2 regions of the Arthrobacter sp. TmtSoilC51 genome follow, and region 2 is predicted to be linked to the other one. Evidence: predicted binding sites of a transcription regulator. Region 2 holds the regulator's gene; the other holds the start of a gene.
What was found. Region 2 encodes HrcA, which represses chaperone genes, less so after heat shock. Its sites were predicted from a motif close to TTNGCACTCGNNNNNNNCGAGTGCNAA; they were not measured.
Positions count from the first base shown of each region.

Region 1: a site for HrcA is predicted at 2,024-2,050, ahead of groES (co-chaperone GroES). Genes of this name have one in related genera too.

Region 1 is NZ_AP035877.1:3,718,085-3,721,436, forward strand. It holds gene groL (chaperonin GroEL) at 1-1,502, opposite strand, end outside; gene groES (co-chaperone GroES) at 1,587-1,883, opposite strand; gene ACZ5G6_RS16960 (hypothetical protein) at 2,075-2,503, opposite strand; gene ACZ5G6_RS16965 (THUMP-like domain-containing protein) at 2,571-3,352, shown strand, end outside.
Region 2 is NZ_AP035877.1:3,031,698-3,035,049, forward strand. It holds gene ACZ5G6_RS13800 (16S rRNA (uracil(1498)-N(3))-methyltransferase) at 1-291, opposite strand, end outside; gene dnaJ (molecular chaperone DnaJ) at 294-1,421, opposite strand; gene hrcA (heat-inducible transcriptional repressor HrcA) at 1,472-2,479, opposite strand; gene ACZ5G6_RS13815 (DUF3097 domain-containing protein) at 2,642-3,352, shown strand, end outside.

The sequences.
Region 1 (3,352 bases), 690 kb from region 2:
CGGGTGACCTTGACGGGGTCGATCACGCCAGCAGCGATCAGGTCCTCGTACTCGCCGGACTTGGCGTTGAAGCCGTGGTTGGCTTCGAGTTCGGAGACCTTGGAAACGACGACGAAGCCGTCGAAGCCAGCGTTCTGGGCGATCCAGCGCAGCGGCTGGATCAAGGCACGGCGGACGATGCCAACAGCAGCTGCCGCGTCCCCTTCCAGGGCCTTGACGGCGGGCGACTCGTCCAGTGCCTTGAGGGCGTGGATGAGGGCGGAACCGCCACCGGAAACGATGCCCTCTTCAAGGGCCGCACGCGTGGAGGAAACGGCGTCCTCGATACGGTGCTTCTTTTCCTTCAGCTCAACCTCGGTGGCTGCGCCAACCTTGATGACACCGATGCCGCCAGCCAGCTTGGCAAGGCGCTCCTGCAGCTTCTCGCGGTCCCAGTCGGAGTCCGTGCGGGTGAGCTCGGCACGCAGCTGGGCCACGCGGTCGGCAACGTCCTGCTCGGTTCCGGCGCCATCGACGATGGTGGTGTTGTCCTTGGTGACCGTGATGCGGCGTGCCGTACCCAGTACCTCGAGGCCAACAGTGTCCAGCGAAAGTCCAAGGTCCGGGGAAACAACCTGGGCGCCCGTGAGCGTAGCGATGTCCTGGAGCATGGCCTTGCGGCGGTCGCCGAAGCCCGGAGCCTTGACGGCCACAACGTTCAGCGTGCCGCGGATGCGGTTGACGATCAGCGTGGACAGGGCTTCGCCTTCGATGTCTTCGGCGATGATGAACAGTGGCTTGGACGCCTGCAGCGCCTTCTCCAGCAACGGCAGGAATTCCTGCAGCGAGGAGATCTTGCCCTGGTTGATCAGGATCAGGGCGTCTTCGAGGACGGCTTCCTGGCGTTCTGCGTCGGTGACGAAGTACGGGGAGAGGTAGCCCTTGTCGAACTGCATGCCTTCAGTGAGGACGAGTTCGGTTTGGGTGGTGGAGGATTCTTCGATGGTGATAACGCCATCTTTGCCCACCTTGCCGAACGCCTCGGCGAGCAGCTCGCCAATTTCGTCGCTCTGGGCGGAGATAGCAGCAACGTTGGCAACCTGGGTGCCCTGCACTTCGCTTGCGTTCTCCAGGAGGCGGGCTGCGATGGCTTCAATGGAAACCTCGATGCCACGCTTAATCTCGCCAGGAGCGGCACCTGCGGCAACGTTGCGCAGGCCTTCCTTGACCAGTGCCTGAGCCAGGACCGTAGCGGTGGTGGTGCCGTCGCCGGCGACGTCGTTGGTCTTGGTGGCTACTTCCTTGGCCAGCTGCGCGCCAAGGTTCTCGTAGGGGTCGTCAAGCTCAACTTCGCGGGCGATCGTCACGCCATCGTTGGTGATCGTGGGAGCGCCCCACTTCTTGTCCAGCACGACGTTGCGGCCGCGCGGGCCAAGCGTCACCTTGACAGTGTTGGCGAGCTTGTCGATACCGGCCTCAAGAGACCGGCGGGCAGCATCGTTAAAAGCAAGCTGCTTTGCCATGGTTGTGTCCTTTCAAGACAGAAAACCCGCACCGCAGAAGGTCGGAATGATTCCAACGCGGCTGCGGTGCGGGGCTCCAGGAAGTTACTTTACGACGATCGCAAGGACGTCGCGGGCGGACAGAACGAGGTACTCGTTGCCGCCGGTCTTGACTTCGGTTCCACCGTACTTGGAGTAGATAACGACGTCGCCAACAGCTACGTCAACCGGCACGCGGTTGCCGTTGTCATCGAAGCGGCCGGGGCCGATTGCAACAACTTCGCCTTCCTGCGGCTTCTCCTGTGCGGAGTCCGGAATTACCAGGCCGGAAGCCGTGGTCTGCTCTGCTTCGAGCGGGCGAACAACAATACGATCCTCAAGAGGCTTAATCGAGACCGACACTCGGACTCTCCTTTTCATGAGCTGATTCATGGACTAAGAACTAGGGTGCCGTGGCGTGCAACCGTCGTCGCGGTGCCGGTGGACGCCTGGCGTGATTAGCACCCTCCGAGGGAGAGTGCTAACAAGACTCTATGTAAGCGTTAGCACTCGGTCAAGGTGAGTGCCAGAATTTCGTCGTTGGTGAACTCCCGTTACCGCCCGGTGAGGTCATCGAGATCGTAGTCTTCACCGTCGTCGTCTTCATCCACAGCCGCAGATCCGCGATTCACATACAGAACGACGGCGGCCGCGAGGGCAACGACGCCGGAGATCACCAAGGCGATGATCCCGCCAATGCGGGCCCCGCTGTACAGCTCCCGTATATCGCGGGCTTCGTCAGTAGCGTCATTCACGCTCTTGCCCGTCACGGAGTAGGCCGCCGCGTTGAATGAATCCAAGGCGAAGATGACGATCAGCAGGGCAACGCAGATGACAACGATCACGGCGCCCACGATCAAGGCAGGACGGGCGTATGCCACAAGGGAACGGCCGGAGGAATGCTCTGCGGCTCCTGGGGCAGGGGAATGGTTCCCACCCGGGTTGTTCGTGTCGGAGGGCTGCGGAGCTGCGTTGTCTTCCATGAAAACAACCCTATCGGGCTGGTTCCGAACTCACGGCGTCAAGGCGCGCGCCATTAGGCTTGATCCCATGTCTCACGCACCGCAGGAACAGATCGCACCCTTGCTCACCACTGAAGGATGGGAACTCCTTGCCTCGCTGGGACCCTACCGCGAAGCGGATGCGTTCAGTGTCAACGCCGACCTCCGCAAAGCAGGCCACTCCCCTGAGCTGGTGGCCGCGGTGTTGACGCAGTCCCGGCTTCGGACCCGCGCGGAGGCCAAGTTCGGTGAGTTTGCCCGGCAGATGCTGTTTACCCAGGCAGGACTTGAGCAGGCGACCCGCCTCAATGTCGCGGCCCGGCACGCCGAGCGTTTCGCCAAGGCCGGCATTTCCCACGTAGCAGACCTGGGCTGCGGCCTTGGAGCCGACTCCATGGCCTTGGCCTCGATGGACATTGCCGTGACCGCAGTGGAGATGGATGAAACCACCGCTGCCTGCGCCACCATCAACCTCATGCCCTTCCCGCACGCCACAGTGGTGCACTCGGATGCCATGTCAGTAGAACTGGACGGGATCGACGGCGTGTGGCTGGATCCCGCACGACGCACAACCTCAACGTCCGGGACAAAACGGATCTGGGATCCGGAAGCGTTCTCTCCCCCATTGTCATTCGTTGAAGGCCTGGCCGCAGCCGGCCGTGCGGTGGGAGTCAAGATGGGTCCCGGCATGCCGCACGACTCGGTTCCAGCGAACTGTGAAGCGCAGTGGGTCTCCGTAGGTGGTGACGTCACGGAGGTCACCCTGTGGTTCAACGCGGTGGCCCGCCCCGGGATCCGGCGCGCGGCACTTGTCATCGGTTCCCAGGGCGC
Region 2 (3,352 bases):
CAGCTCGTCACGGTCACCCTTGGCCAATGCTTGAACAAGTACCAGACGCACGTCAGGCTGCTCTTCGAAAACTACCTCGGATGCCTTGACGGACAAGCTTCCGGGACCAACCTCTGCCACTGTGCCCGTGAGGCGGGCCCCTGCGCCATCGGCAATGTCCACGGCTTCACCCACCGTGAGCCTCTTCACCGTTACGGCATGCCTGGCTTCTGCACCGTCAATGGCGAACAAAGCGCCCGGCTCAACGCCATCCAGGCTCCCGGCGGGCGCGAAGAAAACGGGGTTGCTCACCGCTACAGGTTACCGAGCTTGTCCCGCAGCTTGGCGAACATGCCGCCGCTGGCCACGAGTTTGCCTTCGCTGAACTGCTCTCCGCGCAACTTGGCAAGCTGCTGCAACAGCTCTTCCTGTGCGGGATCCAGCTTGACCGGTGTCTCAACGTGCAGGTGCACCTTGAGATCGCCGCGGCCGTAGCCCCTGAGGTGGGTAACGCCCAAACCGCGAAGAGTGATGACCTCGCCGGACTGGGTGCCGGCCTTGACATCGATCTCCTGGGGCCCGTCAAAGGTTTCCAGGGTCAGTTCCGTGCCCAAGGCGGCTGCGGTCATCGGAACGCTCAGAGTTGCGTGCAGATCGTCGCCTTCACGGATATACGTGGAGTCATTGTTGACGCGGATCTCTACGTAAAGATCGCCCGCAGGTCCGCCAGCCGGTCCCGCCTCGCCCTGCCCGGAGAGCTGGATGCGGGTACCCGTGGCAACACCGGCAGGGACCTTGATGGTGAGGGAACGGCGGCTGCGGATGCGCCCCTGCCCGTTGCACTCGTTGCAGGGATCCTTGATGACCGTACCGAAGCCCTCGCAGGAACCACACGGCGCCGTGGTCATGACCTGGCCCAGGATGGAACGAACAGCCCGCTGGACCTGGCCGCTGCCGCCACAAATGTCACAACGCTCCGGGTGCGTGCCAGGCCGGCAGCAGCTGCCATCACACGTGGGGCAGACAACGGCCGTATCAACTTCGAGCTTCTTGTTGACACCGAACACGGCGTCTTTGAGGTCGATGCGGACGCTGATGAGTGCATCCTGGCCCCTGCGTACGCGGGAGGCCGGACCAGCGTGTCCGCCGCCACCGCCGAAGAAGGTATCGAAGATGTCCTGGAACGCAAAGCCTTGGCCGGAGTAGCCGCCACCAAAGCCGTTGTCAGTGCCGTTCTCGTTACCGGTGGCATCGTAGACGCGGCGCTTTTGGGGGTCGGACAGCACTTCGTAGGCATGCGTCACGGCTTTGAACTGCTCCGCGACATCCTCACCAGGGTTGACGTCCGGGTGAAGCTTGCGCGCCAACTTGCGGTACGCCTTCTTGATCTCTTCCCCGGTGGCTTCCGGCGAGACTCCCAAAACGTCATAGTGGCTGCTCAAAGTCGGTATCTCTTCCTTGTTGTACTGCGATTCTTACCTCGGGGCTGGCGTCAGCCGCCGAGAATGCGGGAAAGGTAACGGGCCACGGCGCGCACGGCAGCCATGGTGGTGGGATAGTCCATCCGGGTTGGTCCGAGGATTCCCACCTTGGCGCCGGAGCCATACCCCGTTGCCACGACTGATGCCTCAGCCAGGCCGTCATAGGGATTCTCGCGCCCGATGCTCACTGACACCCCGCGAGGATCATCCCCCATGTCGGACAACAACCGGAGCATGACAACTTGTTCCTCAAGGGCCTCCAGCACTGGCCCAATACTCAACGGAAAGTCCACGTTGGAGCGCGCAAGGTTGGCTGTTCCGGCAAGGACGATGCGCTCTTCACGGCTGGTGTCACTCAGCGCCTGCAGACCATGGGCAAGATGCTGCGCGATCCCCCGAAGGTCCGGCGGGCACAGTGCCACCACGGAAGGCAACACCTGCGGCAGCAAAGCCAGCTGGGTTCCCGCGATACTGCCAAGGAACCTGGAACGCAGAGACATCAGGGCCTCGTTGCTGACATCGGAGCCGGCCTCGATGACCTTCTGGCCAACGCTTCCCGTATCTGCGATGAGCACAACGAGCACCTGCTTTGGTGCCAGGAGGACAAACTCTACGTGGCGGACCAACGCCCGGTTGGAGTGTGGGTACTGAACGACGGCGACCTGGTTGGTCAGTTGCGACAGCAGCCTGACTGTGCGCTCAAGGATGTCATCGAGGTCGTCCGGCCCCTCCAGGAGCGAATGGATGGCTCGACGCTCCGCGGCGGACAACGGCTTGACCTGCGAGATTCGGTCCACGAACAGCCGATAGCCCTTGTCCGTGGGGATCCGGCCCGCGCTGGTGTGCGGCGCCGCGATGAGGCCCTCTTCTTCAAGTACGGCCATATCATTGCGGATGGTGGCGCTGGAAACGCCGAGATGGTGCCGCTCCACAAGTGCCTTGGATCCAACAGGCTCGCGGGAATGCACATAATCCTCAACGATTGCGCGCAGCACCTCAAGCTTGCGTGGCTCACTCATTGCAACACCTCCTGACGACTGTCCGGGCCTACATCGGACCAATACTTAGCACTCAACATGCCTAAGTGCTAACAAGTCTAGTATGAGCCAGGGCGTTGCTAGCATTGAAACCGCCCGCGGGAGTTATTCCCAGCACAACCAGCACAAAGGGGTATGAAGTCCTTGGCTTTCGACACGTGGGGCCCGCAGGATCTGTCCGCTCCTGCCAAACGCAAACTCCCCGAGGTAGCCGTCCAGCGCGGAATGGTCCTGGAAGATGTCCAGTCCGGCTGGGTGGGCGAGGTTACCCGGGTGGAGAAATCCGGGGGCATGCACATCGTCTCCCTGGAGGACAGGCGCGGCAAGACAAAGTCCTTCCAGCTTGGGTTTGGCTTCCTGCTTGAAGGCCAGGCCATTCGGCTCATGCCTCCTGCCGCAAAGGCTCCGGCTACGCCTGTGCAAGCAGGACGGACGGCGTCTGGTTCCGTGAAGGTCACGGGCCAGCGTGCCCAGGTGGCCAAGGCGAGCCGCATCTGGGTAGAAGGCAAGCACGACGCCGAACTGGTGGAGAAAGTTTGGGGCGACGATCTCCGCATTGAGGGCATCGTGGTCGAGCCACTCCACGGCGTGGACGACCTCAAGTCGGCGATCGCCGCGTTCTCCCCCGGGCCGGGCCGCAGGCTCGGGATCCTGGTAGACCACCTCGTGGCGGGCTCAAAGGAATCGCGCATCGCCGAAGAAGCCATGACGGTGCCCGGAGCCGCCGGAAACGTCCTTATTGTCGGTCACCCCTACGTGGATGTCTGGCAAGCTATCCGGCCAAAAGTGCTGGGTATGGAGCGTTGGCCGGAAGTTCCACGAGGGACTGACTGGAAGACCGGGATTCTGGCCGCC